2 linked regions of the Microbispora hainanensis genome follow. Each later gene encodes a partner of the first gene's protein in a complex. Links are inferred from orthologs where the notes say so. Each region holds a gene or a part of one and is shown in the gene's direction. Other genes may lie near its edges. The genes, in order: tig and rpsG.

Evidence for each region.
Region 2: the proteins of tig (region 1) and rpsG are in contact, whole or in part, in a crystal structure (PDB 3GTY), measured with the Thermotoga maritima proteins. The link is inferred for Microbispora hainanensis from one-to-one orthologs. Residues at the interface, in WP_004081061.1 of Thermotoga maritima: Glu122, Val124, Val129, Leu130, Tyr133, Glu188, Gly259, Ile262, Tyr263, Glu266, Ser270, Glu273, Gln274, Glu277, Arg308, Gln311, Ile312, Ser315, Tyr316, Glu325, Arg329, Arg336, Leu363, Phe366, Trp367, Arg373, Leu377, Arg381, Leu384, Glu387; in WP_004081843.1 of Thermotoga maritima: Lys34, Lys52, Lys55, Glu59, Arg62, Gln63, Glu66, Asn67, Lys69, Val71, Arg95, Ala109, Lys110, Lys111, Gly112, Arg113, Pro114, Glu117, Glu121, Ile124, Ala125, Tyr127, Asn128, Asn129, Thr130, Gly131, Lys135, Asp139, Arg142, Met143.

Annotation. Positions count from the first base shown.
Region 1 is NZ_CP108086.1:9,007-15,289, reverse strand. What follows is about bases 1,227-4,131. They hold tig (trigger factor), read left to right. Parts: upstream 1,227-1,934; coding sequence 1,935-3,329; downstream 3,330-4,131. Other genes in these bases: OHB01_RS00035 (ClpP family protease), read left to right, coding at 3,688-4,131; OHB01_RS00045 (helix-turn-helix domain-containing protein), read left to right, coding at 1,227-1,733. Also shown: OHB01_RS00055 (hypothetical protein), read left to right, coding at 1-26; OHB01_RS00050 (ATP-binding protein), read right to left, coding at 111-590; more of OHB01_RS00045, read left to right, coding at 867-1,226; more of OHB01_RS00035, read left to right, coding at 4,132-4,332; OHB01_RS00030 (ATP-dependent Clp protease proteolytic subunit), read left to right, coding at 4,347-4,994; ATP-dependent Clp protease ATP-binding subunit ClpX, read left to right, coding at 5,229-6,283. UniProt on the Bacillus subtilis protein: Involved in protein export. Acts as a chaperone by maintaining the newly synthesized protein in an open conformation. Functions as a peptidyl-prolyl cis-trans isomerase.
Region 2 is NZ_CP108086.1:3,354,176-3,360,486, forward strand. What follows is about bases 1-2,933. They hold rpsG (30S ribosomal protein S7), read left to right. Parts: upstream 1-1,198; coding sequence 1,199-1,669; downstream 1,670-2,933. Other genes in these bases: OHB01_RS15905 (DNA-directed RNA polymerase subunit beta'), read left to right, coding at 1-260; rpsL (30S ribosomal protein S12), read left to right, coding at 823-1,197; fusA (elongation factor G), read left to right, coding at 1,754-2,933. In the rest of the region: more of fusA, read left to right, coding at 2,934-3,802; tuf (elongation factor Tu), read left to right, coding at 3,904-5,097; rpsJ (30S ribosomal protein S10), read left to right, coding at 5,343-5,651; rplC (50S ribosomal protein L3), read left to right, coding at 5,665-6,311.

The DNA of each region.
Region 1 (6,283 bases):
TCGCGCTCCGCGCACAACTTCCCTAGCTGCCCGGCCAGGAGAAACTGATGAGGACGTGGAACAGCCTCCAGGTGACGCCCCGGAAGCTGAAGATCACCCGGTGGTGCGGGTCAGTCGCCGGTGCGGAAGAGGGCCCAGACTGCCTTGCCGCCCTCGTCGAGTGCGTCCCAGCCCCATGCCTGGCTGTAGGTCTCGACGATGTAGAGGCCGCGTCCGTGCTCGGAGACGAAGTCGGGTTGCGTGGGCGACGGCGCCTGGTCGCTGGGATCCGAGACGGCGAGCAACACGTGCGGGGCGATGCGCAGGAGCGTCAGTGTTATAGGGCAGGCGATGGCTCGGTGCGCCGGATACAGCGCGTAACGGACCGCGTTCGTCACCAGTTCGCTCACGACCAGTGCCGCGTCGTCACTCAGTTCCGACAGGCCCCACTGGCGCAGGGTCGTACGTGTGACATCACGCGCGGTCTTGACCGAGTCTGCCTGTGGTGCCAGGGGGCACATCGCCGTATCGGACGCCCCTGCCGCCCTCCGGAACCAGCCGAATCCCACGTCACGGGTCAGCTGGCCGCCGGGTTTGGGCTCGTCCGACATGGTTGCCCGTACCTCCCGCTGGCCTAGGTCGAGGACTGGTGCACATTTTGGCCCAATATGCACCTAGACATGATGGATCAGTGCGTCCCGTCGCTGCAAGACCCAAATGCACGTGCAATTGTCATGTGCAGACGCACAAGCTGTCCGTGCTAACCGTCAGGGACACGTAGATCAGACCTTGTCATCGGAGCCCGAAGTGGTGACACTGTGTGGGCTGGGGGTGTCGTGCGGGTCGTCCCTTGGCGGCACACAGAGCCGAGGTGAGAGGGAGGCGCCGTGATACAGATCCAGGCTGGATCGGGTCCGACGGCCCTGCGCATCCTTCTCGGGTCCCAGCTCCGCAAGCTCCGTGAGAGCAAGGGCATCAGCCGCGACCAGGCCGGCCAGTGCATCAGGGCCTCCGAGTCGAAGATCAGCCGGATGGAGCTGGGCCGGGTCGGATTCAAGGAACGCGACGTTGCCGACCTTCTCGCCCTTTACGGGGTGGAGGACGAGGAGACGCGCGATGTCGTGATGAACCTGGTCGAGCGGGCCAACGAGCCCGGCTGGTGGCACCGGTTCAACGACCTGCTGCCGTCGTGGTTCCAGGCGTACGTCGGCCTGGAGGAGGCCGCCGAGCGCATCCGCACCTACGAGGTGCAGTTCGTTCCCGGTCTGCTGCAGACAAAGGAGTACGCGCGGGCCGTCATCATGGCCGGCGCGGTCGGAGCGGCGCCGGAGGAGATCGCCAGGCGGGTCGACCTGCGGCTGGAACGCCAGCGCATCCTCGACGGTGAGAACAGTCCCAAGTTCTGGGCCGTGATCGACGAGGCGGCGCTGCGCCGGCCGATCGGCGGTGTCGACGTGATGCGGGGTCAGATCCAGCACCTCATCGACCTGATGAACCAGCCGAACGTGACGATCCAGGTCATTCCGTTCAGCTATGGCGGACACGCCGCAGAGGGCGGTGCCTTCAGCATCCTCCGGTTCGCGGATCCCGACTTGCCCGACATCGTGTATGTCGAGCAGCTCGCCAGTGCGCTCTACCTGGACAAACGGGAAGAGGTCGACCGCTACAGCGAGGTCATGGAACGCCTCTGCGCGGTCAGCACCACCCCTACGGAGACGGTGGACCTGTTGCGGCAGATCATGGCAGACCTCTGATCAGTCGCTACCGGGGCTCATCTGCTCTAGACTGCCCTTGGCGTTGGACACCCGCCACAGTCGAGCATGCCCGGACAGGTCGCGTGCAGGCGAGACGGTGATCCTGCGCCTCTCACGTGGGCGCGGCGCGCGTTACTGTGCCGCGGTTGCCGTGCACGACGTGCCCGCGATCACCAGATGCTGGATCAAGGAGACCACCCCGTGAAGACCGCTGTCGAGGAGCTCAGCCCTACCCGGGTCAAGCTCACCGTCGAGGTGCCGTTCAAGGAGCTCGAGCCGAGCCTGCAGGCCGCGTACAAGAAGGTCGCGCAGCAGGTGCGCGTGCCCGGCTTCCGTCCTGGCAAGGTGCCGGCCCGGATCATCGAGCAGCGCTTCGGCCGCGCGGTGGTTCTCGAGGAGACCCTGAACGACGCCCTGCCCAAGCTGTACGGCCAGGCCGTTGACGAGACCGAGGTCTTCCCGGTCAGCCAGCCCGAGATCGAGGTCACCAAGATCGAGGACGGCGAGCAGGTCGAGTTCACCGCCGAGGTGGACATCCGCCCCGCCTTCGATGTCCCGGACTACCAGGGCACCGAGGTCGTGGTCGACCCCGCCGAGGTGACCGACGAGGACATCACCACCCAGCTCGAGGCCCTGCGCCAGCGCTTCGCGACGCTGACCGGCGTCGAGCGCCCGGCCCAGAACGGCGACTACGTCGTCATGGACCTGCGTGCCGAGATCGACGGCCGCAACCTCGACGAGCAGCAGGCCGCCGACGTGTCGTACGAGGTCGGCGCGGGCTCGGTCCTGGAGGGCCTGGACGACGCCCTGCAGGGCATGGCCGCCGGCGACGAGAAGACCTTCCGCACCACGCTCGTCGGTGGTGAGAACGCCGGCGAGGAGGCCGACGTGATCATCAACGTCAAGTCGGTCAAGGAGAAGGTCCTGCCCGAGCTGGACGACGAGTTCGCGCAGCTCGCCAGCGAGTTCGACACGCTCGACGAGCTCAAGGACAGCATCCGCCAGCAGGTTCGCCGCAACAAGCTGGTGGAGCAGGTCGTGCAGAGCCGCGAGAAGGCGCTCGACGCGCTGCTCGAGAAGATCGACATCCCGCTGCCCGAGAGCGCGCTCCAGGCGGAGATCGACGCGCGCAAGCACAACCTCGAGCACCAGGTCGCCGAGAGCGGTCTGAGCCGCGAGGCGTACCTGCGCCTCCAGCAGACCACCGAGGAGGAGCTGTTCGCCGAGTACGAGGCGACCTCGGCCAAGGCGCTGAAGTCCGGCTTCGTCCTCGACAAGATCGTCAAGGCCGAGGAGATCGGCGTCAGCGAGCAGGAGCTGACCGACTTCGTGGTGCGTCGCGCCATGCAGATGGGCGTCGCGCCGAACACGCTGGCCCAGCACCTCGCCGACAACAACCAGCTCCCGCTGGCGATGATGGAGATCGTGCGCGAGAAGGCCAAGACCCTCATCGGCGACGCGGCCAAGGTGACCGACACGGCCGGCAACGAGGTGGACATCAAGGCCATCTACGCCGAGCTCAACCCTGAGCAGGAGGCCGTGGGCGTCGAGGAGGCGGGCGCCGGGGAGCCCTCCGACGAGGCCAAGGAAAGCTGATTCACCCAGGCTCTCGCCTGACTTCTGCCACCGATCGGCCGGGAGGCCGATCGGTGTCGCGGTAACGGTGAAACCCCTGGCGCACTCGGGTGCGCCGGGGGTTTCCGGTTATATTCGGGCAAATCCCTGCAAATATGTTTCTTACCGCGTGTCGGGGAGCAAATCGTACGGCCGGGATCTGTATGCCCCGGCCCGTGCCGTTAGGGCGGGGAACACGGGCGATGTGGCGCGGGGGCCTCGTCCCGGGCGGGACATGCGCCGTCAGCGAACAGTACGGCGCACGGGCATGACCTGTCTGCGTCGCGCGTTAAGGTCACAAGCAAAGCCAATCGATTACGACGCATCGGAAGGTGACGCTGTGACCAGCCCGCCGACCTTCTTCCCGACCGGTGGTTCCGGCTTCGAGGCCCGGAGCCCGGAGGGTGGCCCCTCCCGCCTCGAGGACCAGCTCTACCAGCGCCTGCTGCGCGAGCGGATCGTGGTGCTCGGCACCCAGGTCAACGACGAGGTGGCCAACCGGCTGGCCGCTGAGCTCCTGCTCCTCGCCGCCGATGACCCCGAGCGCGACATCTGGATGTACATCAACTCCCCCGGTGGCTCGGTGACCGCCGGCATGGCGATTTACGACATGATGGAGTACGTGCCGAACGACGTGTGCACGGTCGCCATGGGACTGGCCGCCTCCATGGGGCAGTTCCTGCTGTGCGCCGGCGCCCGTGGCAAGCGATACGCGCTTCCGCACGCCCGGATCATGATGCACCAGCCGTCGGGCGGCATCGGCGGCACCGCGGCCGACATCGCGATCCAGGCCGAGCAGATGCTCTACGTGAAGAAGACTCTCGCGGAGCGGATCGCCTTCCACACCGGCCAGCCGCTCGAGCAGATCGAGCGCGACTCCGACCGGGACCGCTGGTTCACGGCCGAGGAGGCCAAGGACTACGGCTTCATCGACCACGTGGTGCGCAGCGCCCGCCAGGTGCCCTCCGAGGGCGCCGTCTCGTGACTGGAGCTTCCCAGATGAGTGAGCTGATCCGGCCGGGTGACATCAACGGCCGCTACGTCCTTCCCTCCTTCGTCGAGCGCACGTCGTACGGCGTCAAGGAGATGAACCCCTACAACAAGCTGTTCGAGGACCGCATCATCTTCCTCGGCGTCCAGATCGACGACGCTTCGGCGAACGACGTGATGGCGCAGCTGCTGACGCTGGAGTCGCTCGACCCGGATCGCGACATCAGCATGTACATCAACTCGCCGGGTGGCTCGTTCACCGCGATGACCGCGATCTACGACACCATGCAGTTCGTCCGGCCCGAGATCCAGACGGTCTGCCTTGGGCAGGCGGCCTCGGCCGCCGCGGTCCTGCTGGCCGGCGGCACCCCGGGCAAGCGGTTCGCCCTGCCCAACGCCCGCGTTCTGATCCACCAGCCCTACACCGAGGGCGGCGGCCAGGGCAGCGACATCGAGATCCAGGCTCGTGAGATCCTGCGGATGCGGTCGCTGCTCGAGGAGATCGTGGCCAAGCACTCGGGCAAGTCGGCCGACGAGGTCCGCAAGGACATCGAGCGTGACAAGATCCTCAGCGCCGAGGAGGCGAAGGCGTACGGGCTGGTGGACGACATCATCCCGTCGCGGAAGAAGCGCGCGGCGGCGGTCGCCGCTTCCTGAGGGAGTTGCCGCACCGGAACGGTGCCCATTTGGGCACGTTCCGGTGCGACTCACCGCTAGGGGGCTCACTGAGGGCCCGAGAGACGGTAACGTCGAAACCTGAGCGGGATGACGTTTTCGCACCGGATCGCGATCGTCGGATCATGACTCAGAACCATGAGCCGGATCGCGAGCAGGGTGCGGACGGAAGCGACCGCGGCGGCAGGGGCGGTCCCACGCAAAGGAGTATCTGGGGTGGCACGCATCGGCGACGGGGGAGACCTGCTGAAGTGCTCGTTCTGCGGCAAGAGCCAGAAGCAGGTCAAGAAGCTCATCGCCGGACCAGGCGTCTACATCTGCGATGAGTGCATCGATCTCTGCAACGAGATCATCGAGGAGGAGCTCTCCGAATCCTCCGAGCTCAAGTGGGACAACCTGCCCAAGCCGCGCGAGATCTACGAGTTCCTCGACGCGTACGTCATCGGGCAGGACAAGGCGAAGAAGGCGCTGTCGGTAGCGGTCTACAACCACTACAAGCGCGTCCAGTCCGGGGAGCGCGGCCGAGACGACGGCCTGGAGCTGGCCAAGTCCAACATCCTGCTGCTCGGCCCCACCGGGTCGGGAAAGACCCTGCTCGCGCAGACCCTCGCCAAGATGCTCAACGTGCCGTTCGCCATCGCGGACGCCACTGCCTTGACCGAGGCCGGCTACGTCGGCGAGGACGTGGAGAACATCCTCCTCAAGCTGATCCAGGCCGCCGACTACGACGTCAAGAAGGCCGAGACCGGCATCATCTACATCGACGAGGTCGACAAGATCGCCCGTAAGAGCGAGAACCCGTCGATCACGCGGGACGTGTCGGGCGAGGGCGTGCAGCAGGCCCTGCTGAAGATCCTGGAGGGGACCACGGCGAGCGTGCCCCCGCAGGGCGGGCGCAAGCACCCCCACCAGGAGTTCATCCAGATCGACACCACGAACGTGCTGTTCATCTGCGGCGGCGCCTTCGCCGGCCTCGAGAAGATCATCGAGTCGAGGGTCGGCAGGAAGGGCATCGGCTTCAACGCGATCATCCACTCGAAGGAGGAGATGGACTCCTCCGACATCTTCTCGGACGTCATGCCGGAAGATCTCCTGAAGTTCGGCATGATCCCCGAGTTCGTCGGCCGTCTCCCTGTGATCACGTCGGTGCACAACCTCGACAGGGACGCGCTGATCCAGATCCTCACGGAGCCGCGCAACGCGCTCGTCAAGCAGTATCGCCGCCTGCTCGAACTCGACAACGTCGAGCTGGAGTTCTCCGACGACGCCCT
Region 2 (6,311 bases), 3.3 Mb from region 1 along the record:
TCCTCACCGACGCGGCGATCCACGCCAAGTCCGACTCGCTGCTCGGCCTCAAGGAGAACGTCATCATCGGTAAGCTCATCCCGGCCGGTACGGGCATGCCCCAGTACCGCAACATCCGGGTGGAGCCGACCGAGGAGGCCAAGGCCGCGATGTACACGGTCGGCGGCTACGACGGCTCTGCCGCGGACTACACCTTCGGCTCCGGCAGCGGCGAGGCCGTCCCGCTGGAGGAGTACGACTTCGGCCAGTACGGCCGTTGACAGGTCGCCGCGGTGAGAGATCGCCGCGGCGGGCTACATACGGAAAAGCGGTCCGGGGCATCCCCCGGGCCGCTTTTCCGTTGTCCGCGCTCCGCGTACGCGCGCGACGCCGGGCGGGGACGGCGTGGAAACCGTGAGAAGCCCCTCGTGAGGGCGGTATGATGGGGGGCCGAGTCCTTCGACGGTCCGGCTTGGGCCGTCGGCGCAGCGGCACGTCAAGACAGCGGGGCACGTCCCTCCGGGGCGTCCTCCTCTGTTTTGACGTGTTGTACGGGGGAGGGTAGGCTTTACCCTCGTGCCCGTCTGTGGGCTCGCATGCGTGCGCTCAAATGCCGCTTCTCGAAGAGAGGGGCGTGCGGGGGGCGCCGTGTGACTCCTCCAGATCGACCGGATCTGCTCGGGTGTGCTGCGACAAGAGCGCGACACGCCCGACCGCGGGGGTCGAAGGGGATGGAAAACCAGCAGGTCATGACACCGGCAGTACCTGCAAGCCTGTGAGAGGCGGCCTCGCCACCTCGACCGGGTCCTACGTATCACCGGCTAGGCACGAAACGGAGACGCGGTGCCCACCATTCAGCAGTTGGTCCGTAAGGGCCGGCAGGACAAGGTCAGCAAGACCAAGACTCCTGCCCTCAAGGGGAGCCCGCAGCGGCGCGGCGTTTGCACCCGCGTTTACACGACGACCCCCAAGAAGCCCAACTCGGCGCTGCGCAAGGTGGCCCGTGTTCGGCTCACCAACGGCATCGAGGTCACGGCTTACATCCCCGGGGTGGGCCACAACCTCCAGGAGCACTCGATGGTGCTCGTGCGTGGTGGTCGTGTGAAGGACCTGCCGGGTGTTCGCTACAAGATCATCCGTGGTTCGCTGGACACTCAGGCCGTCCGCAACCGCAAGCAGGCCCGCAGCCGCTACGGCGCGAAGAAGGAGAAGAGCTGACATGCCGCGCAAGGGTTCCCCTGGCCGCCGCCAGCTGGTCGCTGACCCGGTGCACAACTCGCCGCTGGTCACCGCTCTGATCAACAAGGTTCTCCTGGACGGCAAGCGCTCCCTCGCGCAGTCGATCGTCTACGGCGCCCTCGAGGGCTGCAGGGAGAAGACCGGCAACGACCCGGTCGTCACCCTGAAGCGCGCTCTCGACAACGTCCGCCCGACGCTCGAGGTGAAGAGCCGCCGCGTCGGTGGCGCCACCTACCAGGTGCCGGTCGAGGTCAAGGCCTCGCGCAGCACCACGCTGGCGCTGCGGTGGATCGTCCAGTACTCCCGCGCGCGCCGCGAGAAGACCATGACCGAGCGGCTCATGAACGAGCTGCTCGACGCGAGCAACGGCCTCGGCGCCAGCGTCAAGCGGCGCGAGGACACGCACAAGATGGCCGAGTCCAACAAGGCCTTCGCCCACTACCGCTGGTAGTGAGCACCGACGACGAGTTAAGGACGCGAAGAAGTGGCCACCACGACCGCTCTTGACCTGGCCAGGGTCCGCAACATCGGGATCATGGCCCATATCGACGCGGGCAAGACCACGACGACTGAGCGCATCCTGTTCTACACCGGCATCAACTACAAGATCGGTGAGGTTCATGAGGGCGCTGCCACCATGGACTGGATGGAGCAGGAGCAGGAGCGCGGCATCACCATCACCTCCGCCGCGACCACCTGCAGCTGGCTTGATCACACGATCAACATCATCGACACGCCCGGACACGTGGACTTCACCATCGAGGTCGAGCGGTCGCTGCGTGTTCTGGACGGCGCGGTCGCGGTGTTCGATGGCGTCGCCGGCGTGGAGCCGCAGTCGGAGACGGTCTGGCGCCAGGCCGACCGGTACGGCGTGCCCCGCATCTGCTTCGTGAACAAGATGGACCGGGTCGGCGCGGAGTTCCACCGCTGTGTCGACATGATGATCAACCGGCTGGGTTCCACGCCGGCGGTCATCCAGCTTCCCTGGGGCGTCGAGGCCGACTTCAAGGGCGTCATCGACCTGGTGAAGATGAAGGGCCTGCTCTGGAGCGCCGAGGCGGCCAAGGGCGAGATGTACGACACCGTCGACATCCCGGCCGACCACGCCGACGCGGCCCGTGAGTGGCGCGACAAGCTTGTCGAGACCGTCGCCGAAAACGACGACGAGCTCATGGAGCTCTTCCTGGAGGGCGTCGAGCCGTCCGAGCAGCAGCTTGTCGCGGCGATCCGCCGGGCGACCATCAGCGGCGCGATCAACCCGGTCCTGTGCGGCACCGCGTTCAAGAACAAGGGCGTGCAGCCCCTGCTCGACGCGATCGTCGCCTACCTCCCGGCTCCCACCGACATCCCGGCCTTCAAGGGCCACGCGGTGGGCAACGAGGAGGAGATCATCGAGCGCCACGCGGACCCGAACGAGCCGTTCGCGGCGCTGGCGTTCAAGATCATGAGCGACCCGCACCTGGGCAAGCTCACCTACATCCGCGTCTACTCCGGGACGCTCGAGGCCGGCACCACCGTGGTGAACTCGGTCAAGGGCAAGAAGGAGCGGATCGGCAAGATCTACCAGATGCACGCGAACAAGCGCGAGGAGCGCCCCACCGCGACCGCTGGTCAGATCGTCGCCGTCATGGGTCTGAAGGACACCACCACTGGTGACACCCTCTCCGACCCGGTCAAGCAGGTCGTCCTCGAGTCGATGACGTTCCCGGCGCCGGTCATCAACGTGGCCATCGAGCCCAAGACCAAGGGCGACCAGGAGAAGCTGTCGACCGCGATCCAGCGGCTGGCGGAGGAGGACCCGTCCTTCCAGGTCCGCCGTGACGAGGAGACCGGCCAGACCGTCATCTGGGGTATGGGCGAGCTCCACCTGGAGATCCTCGTCGACCGGATGCGCCGCGAGTTCAAGGTCGAGGCGAACGTCGGCCGCCCGCAGGTCGCCTACCGCGAGACCATCCGCCGCAAGGTGGAGAAGGTCGAGTACACGCACAAGAAGCAGACCGGTGGTTCCGGCCAGTTCGCGCGCGTGATCATCGACCTGGAGCCGCTGGGCGAGGGCAACGACGGTTACGAGTTCGAGAACAAGGTCACCGGTGGCCGCATCCCGCGGGAGTACATCCCGTCGGTGGACGCGGGCGCGCAGGAGGCGGCCGAGTTCGGCGTGCTCGCCGGCTACCCGATGGTCGGCGTCAAGGTCACGCTTCAGGACGGTGCCTTCCACGAGGTCGACTCGTCGGAAATGGCCTTCAAGATTGCCGGCTCGATGGCCTTCAAGGAGGCCGCGCGCAAGGCAGACGCCGTACTCCTCGAGCCGATGATGGCCGTCGAGGTCACCACGCCCGAGGACTACATGGGAGACGTCATCGGCGACCTCAACGGTCGTCGCGGACAGATCCAGGCAATGGACGAACGGTCCGGCGCCCGTGTGATCAGGGCGCTCGTTCCGCTCTCCGAGATGTTCGGCTACGTGGGCGACCTTCGCAGCCGCACTCAGGGGCGGGCGAGCTACAGCATGCAGTTCGACTCCTACGCGGAGGTGCCCCCGGGCATCGCCAAGGAGATCGTCGCGAAGGCTCGGGGCGAATAGTTCCGCTCGCGGTACGGCGGAGCGCCTCCAGGGGCGCCCCGCCGTGCCGAGCCTGAGGTAGAAGACGAAAGTCAAGTCAGAATCTCTAAGGAGACAGACCAGTGGCCAAGGCCAAGTTCGAGCGGAACAAGCCGCACGTGAACATCGGCACCATTGGGCACATCGACCACGGCAAGACCACTCTGACCGCGGCGATCACCAAGGTGCTTCACGACCGTTTCCCGCAGCTCAACGAGGCGACCCCGTTCGACAAGATCGACAAGGCGCCCGAGGAGAAGGCTCGCGGAATCACCATCTCCATCGCGCACGTCGAGTACCAGACCGAGAAGCGCCACTACGCCCACGTGGACTGCCCCGGTCACGCCGACTACGTGAAGAACATGATCACCGGTGCCGCCCAGATGGACGGCGCGATCCTGGTGGTCGCGGCGACCGACGGTCCGATGCCGCAGACGAAGGAGCACGTCCTCCTGGCCCGCCAGGTCGGCGTTCCCTACATCGTCGTGGCCCTCAACAAGGCCGACATGGTCGACGACGAGGAGATCCTGGAGCTCGTCGAGCTCGAGGTCCGCGAGCTGCTGTCCGCCCAGGAGTTCCCGGGCGACGACCTGCCGGTCGTGCGCGTCTCCGCGCTCAAGGCGCTCGAGGGCGACGAGAAGTGGGGCGACTCCATCATCGAGCTCATGAACGCCGTGGACGAGAACGTCCCCGAGCCCGTTCGTGACACCGACAAGCCGTTCCTCATGCCGATCGAGGACGTGTTCTCGATCACCGGTCGCGGCACCGTCGTCACCGGTCGTATCGAGCGCGGCATCATCAAGGTCAACGAGACCGTCGACATCATCGGCATCAAGGAGAAGAGCACCACGACGACCGTCACCGGCGTCGAGATGTTCCGCAAGCTCCTCGACGAGGGCCAGGCCGGTGACAACGTCGGTCTGCTCCTGCGCGGTATCAAGCGCGAGGAGGTCGAGCGTGGTCAGTGTGTCATCAAGCCGGGCACCACGACCCCGCACACCGAGTTCGAGGCGCAGGTCTACATCCTGTCCAAGGACGAGGGCGGCCGCCACACGCCGTTCTTCAACAACTACCGTCCGCAGTTCTACTTCCGTACGACGGACGTGACCGGCGTGGTGAACCTCCCCGAGGGCACCGAGATGGTCATGCCGGGCGACAACACCGAGATGCGCGTCGAGCTCATCCAGCCGGTCGCCATGGAAGAGGGCCTGAAGTTCGCGATCCGCGAGGGTGGCCGCACCGTCGGCGCCGGTCGCGTCACGAAGATCATCAAGTAGTAGCACCGCTGGGCGGCGGTCGGGTCCGCGAGGGCCTGACCGCCGCACCACGCAGGGGCCGGAGACGACCCCCCACGGACGACGAGACCGTGATCTCGCAGTGTTTTCGGCCGAGCGCCGGCCGAAGCCACTGCCAGATCACGGAGAACCGGACGGGTTCCGGGACGTCGGTCGCGTGGAAACGACCTGCGGCAACAGGCCGCGCGAAGCTTTATAGGACGACAGCGAAGGACACCGAGGCCATTATGGCGGGACAGAAGATCCGCATCCGGCTTAAGGCGTATGACCACGAGGTCATCGACAGCTCGGCCAAGAAGATCGTCGAGACGGTGACGCGGACCGGCGCCAAGGTCGCTGGCCCGGTGCCGCTGCCGACCGAGAAGAACGTGTACTGCGTCATCCGGTCGCCGCACAAGTACAAGGACAGCCGCGAGCACTTTGAGATGCGTACGCACAAGCGGCTGATTGACATCATCGACCCGACGCCGAAGACGGTCGACTCGCTCATGCGTCTCGACCTTCCCGCCGGCGTGGACATCTCGATCAAGCTCTAAGGAACGCACTGACATGGCTAAGCAGATCAAGGGCGTCCTGGGCAAGAAGCTCGGCATGACCCAGGTCTTCGATGAGGCGAACCGGGTGATCCCGGTCACCGTCGTCGAGGCCGGTCCGTGCGTGGTGACCCGGGTCCGCACTCCGGAGAAGGACGGCTACTCCGCCGTCCAGCTCGGCTACGGGCAGATCGACCCGCGCAAGGTGAACAAGCCCCTGGGCGACTACCTGCGCAAGCACGACATCACCCCGCGCCGCTACTTCGCCGAGGTTCGCACCGACGACGCCTCCGAGTACACGGTCGGCCAGGAAGTCCTCGCCGACACCTTCGAGGCCGGGCAGTACGTCGACGTCACGGGCAAGAGCAAGGGCAAGGGCTACGCCGGTGTCATGAAGCGCCACAACTTCCGTGGTCTGGGCGCTTCGCACGGTACCCAGCGCAAGCACCGCTCCCCGGGTTCCATCGGTGGCTGCGCCACCCCGGGCCGCGTCTTCAAGGGCCTGCGCATGGCCGGCCGGATGGGCAACGTCCGCACGACGGTCCAGAGCCTCAAGGTGCACGCCGTGGACGCCGAGAAGGGCCTCATCCTGATCAAGGGTGCGATCCCCGGCGCCAACGGCAGCCTGGTCCTCCTCCGCACCGCTGCCAAGAAGGGGGTTGC